2 regions of the Arthrobacter sp. 08Y14 genome follow, and region 1 is predicted to be linked to the other one. Evidence: predicted binding sites of a transcription regulator. Region 1 holds the regulator's gene; the other holds the start of a gene.

Region 1 (7,648 bases):
GATAGTCGAGGCTGTAGTTGCCATGACGTCCGACAAACCGGCTGATCCGGATTACTTCAATCCCTGGAGCAAAGCCGGCAGCGTCACAGCCTCAATATCCGGCAAGAACGTCATCACGGTTGATATCTCCTCGGACGCTTTCAAGACTTCCCTCGATGCCGGCATGGCGCACCGCGCCGTCCAGCAGCTCGTGTATACGGCAACCGCTGCGGCTTCAAACGCCGGGCTTACCACGGTGAAGTATGAGCCCTCAGTGGTGCTTCTGGTGGACGGCAAAGCAGGTTACCAGGCGTTCGGGCATGAGCGTCTGGAAGGGCAGCTCCAGCGGGATGCTTCACTGATGGCCCCGATCTGGATCATTGATCCGCAGCAGGGGGACGGAACCGGCCCTTCGCTTCAGGTTCACGGAACCGCAGTTTCGGAAGGCGGCCAGGTGTCCTGGCGTGTCGAGCCGATTGTTGACGGCCGGCCCGCCGAGGATGCCGTCCAGACCGGTTATGCCGAACTGGAGGCACCCACCGGCGGCACATCCCTCTACAGTTTCAGCGTTGATCTGGCGCCGGGCGAATACAGCGTAAGCGTTTTCCACGGGGCTGAACGGGCCGATGAGGACTCCAAACGCGTCACCGTGTATTCCGACGTGAATTAGCCCGGCTTTACCAGCGTCCGAGCGCGTAATTCAGGACGGCCAGCGCCGCCGGACCTGCGGTGGATGAACGAAGAACGTGCTGCCCCAACCGGACCGCCACGGCCCCTTCCGAACGCAGGAGCTCAACTTCAGCCCCGCTGATTCCCCCTTCGGGTCCCACCACCACGGCAACGCTCAGCGGCCGGCCGCCGCAGCGTTGCCGTGCCTGCTCCACCGCCGGTACCAGCGCGCCGTCGGCCTCTTCATGGAGCACAAGCACCAGGTCGACATCCGCCAGCCTCCGCACCAGCGCCTTGGTATCGAGCATTTCTTCGGCTACGGGGATCTCGGACCGGCGGGACTGCTTGGCCGCCGCCGTGAGGATGCCCTGCCACTTCGATTGCCCCTTGGCAGCTTTGTCGGCACGCCAGCGCACGATGCTCCGCTCGGACTGCCACGGAATCACCGCCTGCACGCCCAGCTCGGTGGCTGCCTCAACGGCCTGCTCGTCCCGGCCTCCCTTGGCGAGGGCCTGAACCAGCATCAGCGTATCGGCCGCTTCGTTTTCCTCGGTAACGGACTCCACCGCCACCTCCAGCCGGGACGGCCCGGCAGCGGCAACCGTACCCGTGAGCCGGCGTCCGGCCCCGTCCACGATATCCACCGGTTCCCCGGGCGCCAAGCGTTTCACGGCAACCGCGTGGTGGGCTTCAGCCCCTTCGAGGACAAAAACGGAACCGGCCCCGGCGGCACGGACGGCATCCGGGTCACCGAAGAAGATCGGGTTGGTCATGTCAGTGGTTGCCCAAGCGGTCCCGCAGCCGGGCAAAGACGCCCGTGCCGCTACCTGCCAGACGGCCCTCGGCATATTCCTCACCGCGCAGCTGCGCCAGCTTGCGCAGCAGTTCTTCCTGCTCCGCATCCAGCTTCTGCGGGGTTTCCACGTGCAGGTGGACCAGCAGGTCTCCCCTGCCGTAGCCGCGCAGATGGGTCACGCCAAGTCCCTTGAGGGTTGTGACTTCCCCGGACTGAGTGCCGGCCTTAACCGCAATCTCCCGGTCGCCGTCGAACGTCTCGAAGTTGATGGAAGACCCAAGCGCCGCCGCCGTCATGGGCACGGTCAGCGTGGCGTGCAGGTCATCGCCTTCGCGGACAAACGTAGGATCGGCATTTACCCGGATTTCCACGTACAGGTCGCCCTGGGGTCCGCCGGCCGTACCGGCTTCACCCTGTCCACCCAGCTGGATACGGGTACCGGTGGCTACACCGGCGGGAATCTTAATGTTCAGGGTACGGCGGCTGCGCACGCGGCCTTCGCCGGCGCACTCGTGGCACGGGTCCGGGATAACGGTTCCGTAGCCCTGGCAGGACCCGCACGGCGCGCTGGTCATAACCTGGCCGAGAATGGAGCGCACGGCACGCTGTACCTGGCCGGATCCGTGGCAAATGTCGCAGGTCCGCGGGGACGTTCCCGGCTGGCAGCAGCTTCCGTCGCAGGTGGGGCAGGTGACCGCGGTGTCGACCTCAATCTTCTTGTTGGTGCCGAAGACGGCATCCTTCAGATCGATGCGCACATTGATGAGGGCATCCTGGCCGCGCCGCGTCCGTGAGGCCGGTCCCCGGCCGCCGCCTCCGCCGCCACCAAAGAAGGTGTCGAAGATGTCCTGGAAGCCGAAATTCTGGCCACCGAAGCCGGCGCCGCCGCCAAAGCCGTTGTCGTTGCCGTTCTCGTTGCCGGTGGTGTCATAGATGCGGCGTTTCTGCGGGTCCGCGAGCACCTCATAGGCGTGGGTGACGGCTTTGAACTCGTCCTGCGCGCCGGGAGCAGAGTTAACGTCCGGGTGGAGCTTGCGGGCAAGCTTCCGGTACGCCTTCTTGATTTCTTCGCCCGTGGCGTCGCGTCCGACACCCAGGACCTGGTAGTGATCGCTCACTCGTGCACATCGCTTCCTGTAATTGGCAGTATCCGCGTTGTTACCGCGCCGCCCTCCGTCCGGAGGCGTCCACCGGCTGCTGTCGCCCTCGGGCGGCGGCAACCGGCGTACTGCTGCTGTATTCGTCTAACGTTTTTTAGTTGTTCAGTATTCGGGAAAGATAACGGGCCACGGCACGCACTGTGGCCATCGTGTTGGGGTAGTCCATGCGGGTTGGTCCGAGCACCCCCACCTTTGCCGAAGAATCGGGTCCGTAACCGGTGGCTACGACTGATGCCTCTGAAAGGGATCCGTGCGGGTTCTCCCGTCCAATCCGCACCGAGACACCCCTGGCGTCCTGCTCCATTTCCGACAACAACCGAAGCATGACGACTTGTTCCTCAAGTGCCTCCAGGATGGGGCCGATCGTCAGGGGAAAGTCTACTGTGGAACGGGCCAGATTGGCGGTGCCAGCCATGACCATGCGGTCTTCCCGGTTGATTCCGGCCAGCTGCTCCAGACAGTGTGCCAGCGCCGCGGCGTTCCGCCGCTTCGGGGCGGGAACCTGGACGAGGCAGTCGGCCAGTTGTCCGGTTATCCGGGTCAGCGGCGTACCGCTAAGTGCGGACAGGAAATGCTGCCGCAGCTCCAGCAGGTCCGGCTCGGTGACCTGGTCGGGAACCGTGATGACACGCTGCTCCACCCGTCCGGTGGTGGAAATCAGGACCACCAGCACCTGGGCCGGCGCCAGCAGGACAAATTCGATGTGGCGGACCTTGGCGTTGCCGAGATGCGGATACTGCACCACAGCCACCTGGTTGGTCAGCTGGGAGAGCAGCCGGACGGTCCGTTCCATGACGTCATCGAGATCTTCAGCTCCCTCCAGCAGGGTCTGGATGGCCTTGCGCTCTGCGGCGGACAGCGGTTTGACGTCTGATATCCGGTCCACGAAAAGGCGGTAACCCTTATCGGTGGGGATGCGTCCGGCGGAAGTGTGAGGTGCGACAATCAGGCCCTCTTCTTCAAGGGCCGCCATGTCATTTCGAATGGTGGCGCTGGACACTCCCAGCTGGTGGCGTTCCACCAGTGCTTTGGATCCAACGGGTTCGCGCGAATGCACGTAATCCTCAACAATGGCCCGGAGCACCTCGAGTCTGCGTGGTTCACTCATGGTTTTCCCTCCCTTGCTGATGTCCTGCCGGTGCTGATGTCCTGACAGCGGTGCCGAACAGGCATGCGGATTGGCGCCGGGCTGGTTAGCACTCACCCTGCCCAAGTGCTAAGTCTAATACGGATCGGCGGCGTTGCTAGCATTGAGGAGCCCGTGCCCGCACGTGCCGAATCCGCGCAGGAACCAACCGCAATCAGAGTGAGGGATATACCCGTGTCGAATTTTTCGTGGGGCCCGCAGGACATTAGCGCCCCGGCCCGGCGGGTATTGCCCAAAGTAGGCGCGGAGATCGGGCTCGTGCTTGAAGACGTGCACAGCGGCTGGGTTGGTGCCGTGGTGCGCGTCGAGAAGTCCGGCGGCCTGCATCTAATGGTCCTAGAGGACCGGCGCGGGAAGACGAAGTCCTTCGAGCTGGGCTTCGGATTCCTTTTGGACGGGGAGCCCGTGGAGGTGGTTCCGGCCGTCAAGGCTGCGGCCCCGGTGTCCCGGCGGACGGCGTCGGGCTCTGTCCGGGTGGACAACGTCCGGGCGCGCACCGCGAGGGCCAGCCGCATCTGGGTGGAGGGAAAGCACGACGCCGAACTGGTGGAAAAGGTGTGGGGTGATGATCTGCGCGTGGAGGGCATCGTCGTCGAGCCCCTGCACGGCGTGGATGATCTTGCCTCCGCTGTAAAGGATTTCAGCCCGGGCCCCGGACGCCGGCTGGGCATCCTGGTGGACCATCTCGTGTCCGGGTCCAAGGAATCCCGGATAGCTGCCGAAGCCATGGCCGTTCCGGGCGCCCGCGAGAACGTGCTGATTGTGGGCCACCCGTACGTGGACGTGTGGCAGGCCATCAAGCCGCAGACCATCGGTCTGGCAGCCTGGCCCGTGGTGCCCCGCCACGAGGACTGGAAAACGGGCATTCTGAAAGGCCTTGGCTGGCCGCACCGGGACCACACCGACGTTGCCATGGGCTGGAAGAAACTGCTGGGCAGCGTCAGTTCATATGCCGATTTGGAGCCGTCGCTGCTGGGGCGGGTGGAGCAAGTTATCGACTTCCTGACCGTCCCATAGCGGCTCCACCGCTGTGCCGTTGCTGGCTGGAGCTCCTCCAGCCAGTAACCTAGATGAGATATGCAGCAGCCGGACGGCCCAGTCCGCACCGGCGCACCGGGCCAGGCGTCCAGAGTCAAAAGGAAACAGCAGTGTCGAACATCCGTCAAAATGACCAGCACCGCCCCGACGACCGGGGTGCGGCCCAGCGTCCCCCCTATCAGGGCGCACCGGCCAACGCGCTGCCCCTCACCGCTTCCGAGGACCGCCAGTGGGCCACCATGGCTCACTTCGGCGGCATTCTGGGATTCATCCCGTCCATGATCATCTACTTGGTGTTCCGCGACCGCGGCCCGTTCACGGCGCAGGAATCCAAGGAAGCGCTAAACTTCACGCTTCCTCCCACCATCATCGCGATGGTCGCCTGGCTGCTGTCCTTCATTCCGGTGATCGGCTGGGTCTTCGCCATCCTGAACGCCCTGCTGTGGGTTGCCATAGCGGTTTCCTCAGTGGTCGCCGGCATTGAATGCAACCGCGGACGGCCTTACCGCTACCCGCTGAACCTGCGCCGCATCCAGTAAGACCGGGACTGGATCAGCCCGGCAGCTGACATCAGTCCGGCAGCAGGCGGCGGACGACGGCGTCCGCCAGCAGGCGGCCCTTGGTCGTCAGCAGCACGCGGCCGGTCAGGGCGGCCTTCGCGTCCACCAAACCGTCGGCCATCAAACCCGCCACGGCGAGCCGGCCGGAATCCTTGAGCCGGGACAGTTCCAGGCCTTCAGCCAGGCGGGTGCGCAGCATGATGTCTTCCACGTACCGGGTTTCGGCATCGAGGGTTTCGCGCCCGACGGCGGGTGACGCCCCCGCGGCGATCCGCTGGGCGTAGGCGGTGGGATGCTTGGCGTTCCACCAACGCACGCCGCCCGCATGAGAATGGGCGCCCGGGCCGATGCCCCACCAGTCGTCGCTGCGCCAGTAGGCCAGGTTGTGCCGGCACTGGTCCGCGGGTGTACGCGCCCAGTTGCTGACCTCGTACCAGGACAGTCCGGCCGCCGTCATCAGCTCGTCGGCCACGAGGTATTTGTCCGCATGGTCGTCGTCGTCGATCGGCGGCACTTCACCGCGGCGCATGCGTGCGGCCAGTTTCGTGCCCTCTTCGATGATGAGGGCGTACGCGGAGATATGGTCCGGTTCGTAGCTCAGTGCCTCGTTGACCGAAACCTTCCAGTCCTCCAGGGACTCCCCCGGCGTGCCGTAAATCAGGTCAACGCTCACGTTCAGTCCGGCGTCGCGCGCCCACTTCACTGCCTCCGGAACGCGCGACGGCGTGTGGGTGCGGTCCAGCACAGCCAGCACGTGCGGCACGGCTGACTGCATGCCGAAAGACACACGGGTGAACCCGGCGTCAGCCAGCAGCTGGAGGGACTGCGGGGTCACCGAGTCCGGGTTGGCTTCCGTGGTGACCTCCGCGCCCGGTTCCAGGCCCCACATGTCGACAGCGGTTTTCAGGATCCCGGCGAGGTCCTCGGCGGGCAGCAGAGTGGGGGTGCCGCCGCCGAAGAACACGGTTCCCATCTTCCGGTCCGGAAGCCCCGATGCCTTCAGCGCACGCGCAGCGAACCGGACTTCCTCTGCCGCCGTGCCGCCGTAGGCCGCCTGCGAGGCCCCGCCGCCCAGTTCCGTGGCGGTGTAGGTGTTGAAGTCGCAGTAGCCGCAGCGGACGGAGCAGAACGGAATGTGGACATAGAGTCCGAAGTTCCGGTCCGCCGCCCCGTCCGCTGCCTGGGCGGGCAGGAGACCGTCGGCGGGTGCCGGGTCTCCGAGGGGTAGTGCGCTGGGTGTCACTTCTTGGCTTTGTCCTTGGACTCGTCGGAGGAAAGTGCTGCCACGAAGGCTTCCTGCGGAACTTCCACGCGGCCCACCATCTTCATGCGCTTCTTGCCTTCCTTCTGCTTTTCCAGCAGCTTGCGCTTACGGCTGATGTCACCGCCGTAGCACTTGGCGAGCACGTCCTTGCGGATGGCTCGGATGGATTCGCGGGCAATGATCCGGGAGCCGATGGCAGCTTGGATGGGGACCTCGAACTGCTGGCGCGGAATGAGCTCGCGCAGCTTGCCGGTCATCATCACGCCGTAGGAGTAGGCCTTGTCCTTGTGCGTGATGGAGCTGAAGGCGTCCACCTGTTCGCCCTGGAGCAGGATGTCCACCTTGACCAGATCAGCCACCTGTTCGCCGTCGGCCTTCCAGTCCAGCGACGCGTAGCCGCGGGTCTTGGACTTGAGGATGTCGAAGAAGTCGAAAACAATCTCGGCCAGCGGGAGGCGGTACCGGATTTCCACCCGGTCCTCGGAGAGGTAGTCCATGCCGCCCAGGACGCCGCGGCGGGCCTGGCACAGTTCCATGATGGCGCCGACAAATTCGTTGGGGGCCAGGATCGTGGCCGATACCATCGGCTCGCGGACCTCTTTGATCTTGCCTTCGGGGTACTCGCTGGGGTTGGTGACGGTGACGACCTTCTTGTCCTCGAGCGTCACCTCGTACTCCACGTTGGGCGCAGTGGAGATCAGGTCCAGGTTGTACTCGCGTTCGAGCCGTTCACGCGTGATTTCCAGGTGCAGCAGGCCCAGGAAGCCCACGCGGAAGCCGAAGCCCAGCGCCGCCGATGTCTCGGGTTCGTAGATCAGCGCGGCATCGTTGAGCATCAGCTTTTCCAGCGCGTCGCGCAGCACCGGATAGTCGGCGCCGTCGATCGGGTACAGCCCGGAGAACACCATGGGCTTGGGATCGGCGTAACCGGGCAGCGATTCAGCGGCAGGCTTGGCCAGGTTGGTGACGGTGTCGCCAACCTTGGACAGCCGCACGTCCTTCACGCCCGTGATCAGGTAGCCCACCTCGCCGACG
Region 2 (7,648 bases), on a different contig from region 1:
GTCCGCGCCCATGGCGATTGCCTTGACGATGTCACCGCTGGTGCCCATTCCGCCGTCGGCGATCACGTGGACGTAGCGTCCGCCTGACTCGTCCATGTAATCGCGGCGCGCCTCGGCGATGTCCGCGATCGCGGTTGCCATGGGGGCATGGATGCCCAGTGCCCGGCGGGTGGTGGTGGTCGCTCCCCCGCCGAAGCCGACCAGGACGCCGGCGGCTCCGGTGCGCATCAGGTGCAGGGCCGGGGTGTAGCCGGCCGCGCCGCCCACAATGACGGGAACGTCCAGTTCGTAGATGAACTGCTTGAGGTTCAGCGGCTCAACGGTCTTGGAGACGTGCTCGGCGGAGACGGTGGTGCCGCGGATGACGAAGATGTCCACGCCGGCGGCCAGGACGGTCTTATAGAACTCCTGGGTGCGCTGCGGGGTCAGGGAGCCGGCAACGGTCACACCGGCGTCGCGCACCTCGGCCAGGCGGGAGGTGATCAGCTCCGCCTGGATGGGTGCTTCATAGATTTCCTGCAGCCGGCGGGTGGCCGCGGGATTGAAGTTATCTTCGCTGAGGACCGCGATCTCGTCCAGCAGCGGCTGGGGGTCCTCGTAGCGGGTCCACAGCCCTTCAAGGTTCAGCACGCCCAATCCGCCCAGGCGGCCCATCGTAATAGCGGTGGCCGGGGACATCACCGAGTCCATGGGGGCTCCCATGACCGGCATTTCAAACTGGTAGGCATCTATCTGCCAGTTGATTGAAACATCCTGCGGGTCCCGCGTCCGCCGGGACGGCACAATTGCCACATCATCGAGGGAGTAGGCTCGGCGCCCACGCTTGCCACGGCCAATTTCTATCTCATTGCTCACGCCTCTAGGTTATCCCAGCTTTGGAAGCCGGGCCTTAAAGCAGCAGCAACCGCATCCTTCCCCGTCATTTGGAGGATGGATGCGGCTGCTGCCGTCGGTTCCGAAGTTAGCGGCGGGTGCCGTAGTTCGGCGCCTCCGCCGTCATCATGATGTCGTGCGGGTGGGATTCCTTGAGGCCGGCCGGGGTGATCCGGACAAACTTGCCCTTCTGCTTCAGCTCTTCGATGGTGCGTGCACCGGTATAGAACATGGTCTGGCGCAGGCCGCCCACCAGCTGGTGAGCGACGGCGGACAACGGACCCCGGTAGGGAACCTGGCCTTCAATGCCCTCGGGGATCAGCTTTTCGTCACTGGGGACATCGGCCTGGAAGTAGCGGTCCTTGGAGTAGGACGTGTTCTTGCCGCGGCTCTGCATGGCACCGAGTGAACCCATGCCGCGGTAGGACTTGAACTGCTTGCCGTTGACGAAGACCAGGTCCCCCGGGCTTTCGGCGGAACCGGCCAGCAGGCCGCCCAGCATGACGGTGTCTGCGCCGGCAACGATGGCCTTGCCGATATCGCCGGAGTACTGGAGGCCGCCGTCGGCGATCACGGGCACGCCTGCCGGGATGGCGGCTTTGGCAGCTTCGTAGATGGCGGTGATCTGAGGAACGCCCACTCCGGCCACCACGCGGGTGGTGCAGATGGATCCGGGACCCACGCCCACCTTGATGGCGTCGGCGCCGGCGTCGATCAGCGCCTGGGCGCCTTCGCGGGTGGCTGCCTGGCCGCCAATGATGTCCACGTGCGCCACCGCCGGATCCTTCTTCAGGCGGGCAATCATGTCCAGCACGCCTGCACTGTGGCCGTTGGCGGTGTCCACGACGAGGATATCCACGCCGGCGTCAACGAGTGTCATGGCACGCTCATAGCCGTCACCGAAGAAACCGATCGCGGCGCCGACACGCAGCCGGCCTTCCTCGTCCTTGGTGGCCAGCGGGTACTGCTCGGCCTTGTCGAAGTCCTTGACCGTGATCAGGCCCTGCAGGCGGCCGTCGTCGTCGACCAGCGGCAGCTTCTCGATGCGGTGCTTGCCCAGCAGTTCCACGGTTTCTTCGGCGCTGATACCCACGCGGCCGGTGATCAGCGGCATGCGGGTCATGACTTCATGAACCTTGCGGCCGGGGTAGTCGGCACGCGGGATGAAACGGGTGTCGCGGTTGGTCACGATGCCCAGCAGCTTGTCGTCCGCATCCACAACGGGCAGGCCGGAGACACGGAAGTGGGCGCACAGGTCATCCAGTTCCTGCAGGGTGGCGTCCGGGGAGATCGTCACCGGGTTGGTAATCATGCCTGATTCGCTGCGCTTGACGCGGTCCACGTGCTCGGCCTGGTCTGCGATGGACAGGTTGCGGTGGATGACACCGAGTCCGCCCTGGCGTGCCATGGCGATTGCCATGCGGGATTCGGTCACCGTGTCCATCGCGGCCGAAAGCAGCGGTGTCTGGACGGTGATCCGCTTGGACAGGCGTGAGGAGGTGTCCGCCTCGGACGGAATGACGTCCGTGGGGCCGGGCAGCAGCAGGACGTCGTCGTACGTCAGGCCGATGAAGCCGAACGGGTCATGCTCTGTGGACTGCTGGCTCAAAACTGCGCCTCTTTCGCGGAAGGACCGGAGGGATGGGGAAAACGCCGGAAACGGGACCGGCTGGCTTCCTTACATCCTAAAACGAAAGACCGCCGGTCCCTATTCCAAATCCTTACTGGTGGCATCACTCACAGCCGGGCAAGCAAAAGGCCCCGGCGCCGCAGCAAAATGCTGCTGCAGCGCCGGGGCCCCTGTGTCACCTAGTGCTGGTGGCCGTGATCTTCTTCGTCATCGGCCGGCTTCTCCACCACAAGTGCCTCGGTGGTGAGGACGAGAGCGGCGATGGATGCGGCGTTGCGCAGCGCCGAACGGGTGACCTTGACCGGGTCAATGATGCCGGCCTCGATCAGGTTCTCGTATTCACCCGTCGCGGCGTTGAAGCCGTTGTTGACCTCGAGGTCAGTGACCTTGGCGACAACAACCATGCCCTCGGCGCCCGCGTTCTCGGCGATCCAGCGCAGCGGCTGTGCCAGTGCGCGGCGCACCAGACCGACGGCGGTGGCGGCGTCGCCTTCCAGCTTCAGCACCTCCGCGTCGGTGTCCAGGGCCTTGGCAGCGTGGACCAGCGCGGAACCGCCGCCGGCCACGATGCCCTCTTCAAGGGCCGCACGCGTCGAGGACACGGCGTCTTCGATGCGGTGCTTCTTTTCCTTGAGTTCCACCTCGGTGGCTGCGCCAACCTTGATGACGCCAATGCCGCCGGAGAGCTTGGCCAGGCGTTCCTGCAGCTTCTCGCGGTCCCAGTCGGAGTCCGTGCGCTCGATCTCGGCACGGATCTGAGCCACGCGGTCAGCGACGTCGGATTCGGAGCCGGTTCCGTCGACAATCGTGGTGCTGTCCTTGGTAACCGTGATGCGGCGGGCGGAGCCCAGCACCTCAAGGCCAACCTGGTCCAGCTTCAGGCCCAGGTCCGGGGAGACAACCTGCGCACCGGTGAGGGTGGCGATGTCCTGCATCATGGCCTTGCGGCGGTCACCGAAACCGGGTGCCTTGACGGCAACCACGTTCAGGGTGCCGCGGATCTTGTTGACCACCAGGGTGGACAGGGCTTCGCCTTCAATGTCCTCGGCAATGATGAACAGCGGCTTGGAGGTCTGCAGTGCCTTTTCAAGCAGGGGCAGGAACTCGGCAACCGAGGAGATCTTGCCGGAGTTGATCAGGATCAGCGCGTCTTCGAGGACGGCTTCCTGGCGCTCCGGATCAGTGACGAAGTACGGGGACAGGTAGCCCTTGTCGAACTGCATGCCCTCGGTGATGACCAGTTCGGTCTGCGTCGAGGAGGATTCCTCGATCGTAATGACGCCGTCCTTGCCGACGGTGTCAAAGGCCTTGGCCAGCAGTTCGCCGATCTCCATGCTCTGGGCGGAGATGGCAGCTACGTGGGCAACCTGGTTGCCTTCAACTTCCTTGGCGTTTTCCAGCAGCCGTGCAGCTACCGCTTCCACGGCCGTCTCCATGCCGCGCTTCAGCTGGCCCGGAGCGGCGCCTGCAGCAACGTTGCGCAGGCCTTCCTTGACCAGGGCCTGAGCCAGCACCGTGGCAGTGGTGGTGCCGTCACCGGCAACATCGTTGGTCTTGGTGGCAACTTCCTTGGCCAGCTGGGCGCCGAGGTTCTCGTACGGATCATCCAACTCGATTTCACGGGCGATGGTCACGCCGTCGTTCGTGATGGTGGGAGCGCCCCAGGTCTTGGCGAGCACTACGTTGCGGCCGCGCGGGCCGAGGGTCACCTTGACGGCGTTGGCCAGCTTGTCGACGCCGGCCTCCAGCGAGCGGCGGGCGGAGTCGTTGAACTCCAATTGCTTTGCCATGTGTGTGTCCTTTCCGACAGCTACATCTGCACCTGCATCAGAAAACCCCGGCCAGATTGGCCGGGGTCTCCCTTTTTCAACTACTTAACGACGATGGCCAGTACGTCGCGGGCGGACAGCACCAGGTATTCGGAGCCGCCGTGCTTGACTTCGGTTCCGCCGTACTTGGAGTAGATGACAACGTCACCCTCGGAAACATCCACGGGAACGCGGTTGCCGTTGTCGTCAACGCGGCCGGGGCCTACTGCAACAACTTCGCCCTCCTGGGGCTTTTCCTTTGCAGTGTCCGGAATGACGAGGCCGGAAGCAGTGGTCTGCTCGGCTTCGAGGGGGCGGACAACAATGCGATCCTCAAGGGGCTTAATAGAGACCGACACTCGGGCTCTCCTTTGCGTAGTTACTAACGGATAGGGACCGTCGGTGGGCGCTGGCCGTCGTCGCGGTGCCGGTTGGCGCTTCCCTCAGGAATTAGCACCCTCACAGGGAGAGTGCTAACTCCGACTTTATGCAAGGGCTGGCACTCGGTCAAGGTGAGTGCCAATTTACTTTGCCGCGTCATGACGCCCCGTAACCAAAGCCCGCTCACCGGGACATAAAAGTTGCTTAGCCTCACCTAACCCTGTAGTTTTCAAAGGCGCGCAAAATTAGCAAACATTTATATGTCCTAAATACGCAAACATCTGTGTCCTATTGGCGGGCCTCCCCCGCCGGGCCGGACGATAGACCCGAACAGCTGGAGCCCCCTGACGTGAAGAAAACCCTCAAGTCCCGCTTTGTCGCCGGGACCGCCCTCGCCTCCCTCCTGGCCCTGAGCGCCTGCGGATCAGACACTTCGGCCAACGCGGACGCCACCGCCGATGCGTCCGAGCCCACCATGGTTACCGTTGAACACACCCAGGGCACCACCGAAGTTCCGGTGAACCCGGAGACTGTCTACACGTTCGACCTCGGCGCATTGGACACCCTGGATGCCCTGGGTATCGAGGTTGACGGCGTTCCCGCCGCAAACTTCCCCGAAAGCCTCTCCAAGTACGGCTCCGATGACTACACCAAGATCGGCAGCATGAAGGAGCCCGACTTCGAGGCCATCAGCGCCGGCGCCCCGGACCTGATCATCATGTCCGGCCGCACCGCTGACTCCTACGAAGAATTCTCCAAGATCGCCCCCACGATCAACCTCAGCACCGACGCTGCGGATCCGTGGAATTCCTTCATCTCCAACACCGAGATCATCGGTGACATCTTCGGCAAGGAAGCCGAAGTTGAAGAGAAGCTCGCTGCACTCGAGACCAAGGTGGAGGACACCAAGGCAACCGCCGCCGACGCCGGCAACGGCCTCATCATCATGACCAGCGGCGGTGAAATGACCGCTTACGGCGAAGGTTCACGCTTCGGCCTGATCCATGACGTCCTCGGGGTTTCCACTGCTGCCGACATCAAGTCCGAAGCACAGCACGGCGAATCCGTGTCCTTCGAATACGTTGCCGAGATCAACCCGGACAACCTGTTTGTCATCGACCGCGACGTCGCGGTGGGCAATGCGGGTGAAGTTGCCTCCGCTGTACTGGACAACGAACTCGTGATGGGCACCAAGGCCGCCAAGAATGACCGCATCACCATGCTCGATTCCTCCAGCTGGTATCTCGTGGGTTACGGCCTGAACAATGTTGACTCCATGGTCAGCGCTGTTCAGGACGGCATCTCCTAACCGTCCAACCCACCTGCCAATCCTTGCCGGCCGGCCTTCCTCCCTCCCCCGGGAGCAGGGCCGGCCGGCGGGGGAGACGGAACGCACCATGACCACTGCGCTAACCCCCACCGCCCCGGCAGCCGCCGGGGCCACTGCTGTTTCCGGCCGCCGCCGGTTCCTCGGCCCCGGAACCAAGCTTCTGCTGGGAGGAACAGCTGTCCTGGTGCTTGCCGTTGTCAGCATGTTTGTCGGCGTGAGCGACGTTTCGCTTCCCGGCCTGCTCTCCGGCGACGAACACGCGTGGGACATCTTTTGGATCAGCCGGGTTCCCCGGACCCTGAGCATCATTCTTGCCGGGATGGCGCTGAGCGTCGCCGGTCTCATCATGCAGCTGATGGCCCGCAACAAGTTCGTGGAGCCGTCCACAGTGGGCACAGTGGAGTCCGCTTCCCTGGGCATCCTGGTGGTAACGGTGTTCCTGCCGGGGGCCTCATTGTTCCTTAAAATGTCCACCGCAACCGTCTTCGCCGTGGCCGGGACCGCCCTCTTCCTGCTGGTCCTGCGCCGGATTCCGCTGCGCAACACGCTGATCGTTCCCCTCGTGGGAATCATGCTTGGCGGCGTTATTGCGGCCGTGACCACGTTCTTCGCCTACCGGTTCGACCTGCTGCAGACCCTCAATTCCTGGATGGTCGGAGATTTCTCCGGCGTACTGCGCGGGCGCTACGAACTGCTCTGGATTGTAGGAGCCCTGACCCTGATCGGCTATTTGGCAGCTGACCGCTTCACCGTCGCAGGCATGGGCCAGGAGTTCACCACCAACCTGGGCCTGAACTACAACCGGGTGATGACGCTGGGCCTCATCATCGTGTCCCTGATCAGCGCCGTCGTGGTTGTCAGCGTCGGCTCGGTGCCGTTCCTGGGCCTGATCGTTCCCAACCTGGTCTCGCTGATGATCGGGGACAATGTCCGCCGGGCCATACCGTGGGTTGCCATTTTCGGGGCCGGCTTCGTCCTGGCGTGCGACATCATCGGCCGGACCATCCGTTACCCGTACGAGATTCCGGTGGGGGTCATCGTCTCCGCCATTGGCAGCGCCCTGTTCCTTTACCTGCTCCTGAGAAAGCCCTCCGCCCGTGCCTAGCAGTCCAGTCAGCGCCCTTCCCTCCGCACTTACCGTGCAGCGCCGCCGTCCGGTGCGCAACCTCTCCCCCAGGTTCTGGATCATCCTGCTGTCCTTGGCGGCAGCCGCCCTGGTGGTGGTCTTCATGACCATCGATCTGCGCGGAAACGTCGGCTATGTCCTTCCGCGCCGCGCCGTTAAGGTGGGTTCGATGATCCTGGTGGCCTACGCCGTCGGCGTCTCCACCGTATTGTTCCAAACTGTCACCGCCAATCGGATCCTGACGCCCTCGATTATGGGCTTCGACGCCCTGTACGTCTTGATCCAAACCATCCTGGTGTTCACCCTCGGTGGCGGCCTTGTCCTCGCCATGTCCGATCCGCTGCGTTACGGCATGGAAGTTGCCCTGATGGTGGGGTTCTCGTTCCTGCTGTACCGGTGGCTGTTTACCGGCGGCGGCAAGTCCCTCCATCTGATGCTGTTGGTGGGCATTGTGCTGGGCACGCTGTTCCGGGGTGTGTCCTCACTGCTGCAGCGGCTGA

What was found. The regulator HrcA, encoded in region 1, represses chaperone genes, less so after heat shock. The targets are predictions, from matches to a motif close to TTNGCACTCGNNNNNNNCGAGTGCNAA.
Region 2: a site for HrcA is predicted at 4,808-4,834, ahead of groES (co-chaperone GroES). Genes of this name have one in related genera too.

The regions. Positions count from the first base shown of each region.
Region 1 is NZ_PJIX01000002.1:879,919-887,566, forward strand. It holds gene CXR03_RS10600 (GerMN domain-containing protein) at 1-649, shown strand, start outside; gene CXR03_RS10605 (16S rRNA (uracil(1498)-N(3))-methyltransferase) at 657-1,421, opposite strand; gene dnaJ (molecular chaperone DnaJ) at 1,423-2,562, opposite strand; gene hrcA (heat-inducible transcriptional repressor HrcA) at 2,699-3,712, opposite strand; gene CXR03_RS10620 (DUF3097 domain-containing protein) at 3,926-4,768, shown strand; gene CXR03_RS10625 (DUF4870 domain-containing protein) at 4,909-5,328, shown strand; gene hemW (radical SAM family heme chaperone HemW) at 5,360-6,592, opposite strand; gene lepA (translation elongation factor 4) at 6,589-7,648, opposite strand, start outside.
Region 2 is NZ_PJIX01000001.1:366,437-374,084, forward strand. It holds gene CXR03_RS01650 (GuaB3 family IMP dehydrogenase-related protein) at 1-855, opposite strand, end outside; gene guaB (IMP dehydrogenase) at 962-2,482, opposite strand; gene groL (chaperonin GroEL) at 2,683-4,293, opposite strand; gene groES (co-chaperone GroES) at 4,374-4,670, opposite strand; gene CXR03_RS01670 (siderophore ABC transporter substrate-binding protein) at 5,042-6,001, shown strand; gene CXR03_RS01675 (ABC transporter permease) at 6,090-7,127, shown strand; gene CXR03_RS01680 (iron chelate uptake ABC transporter family permease subunit) at 7,120-7,648, shown strand, end outside.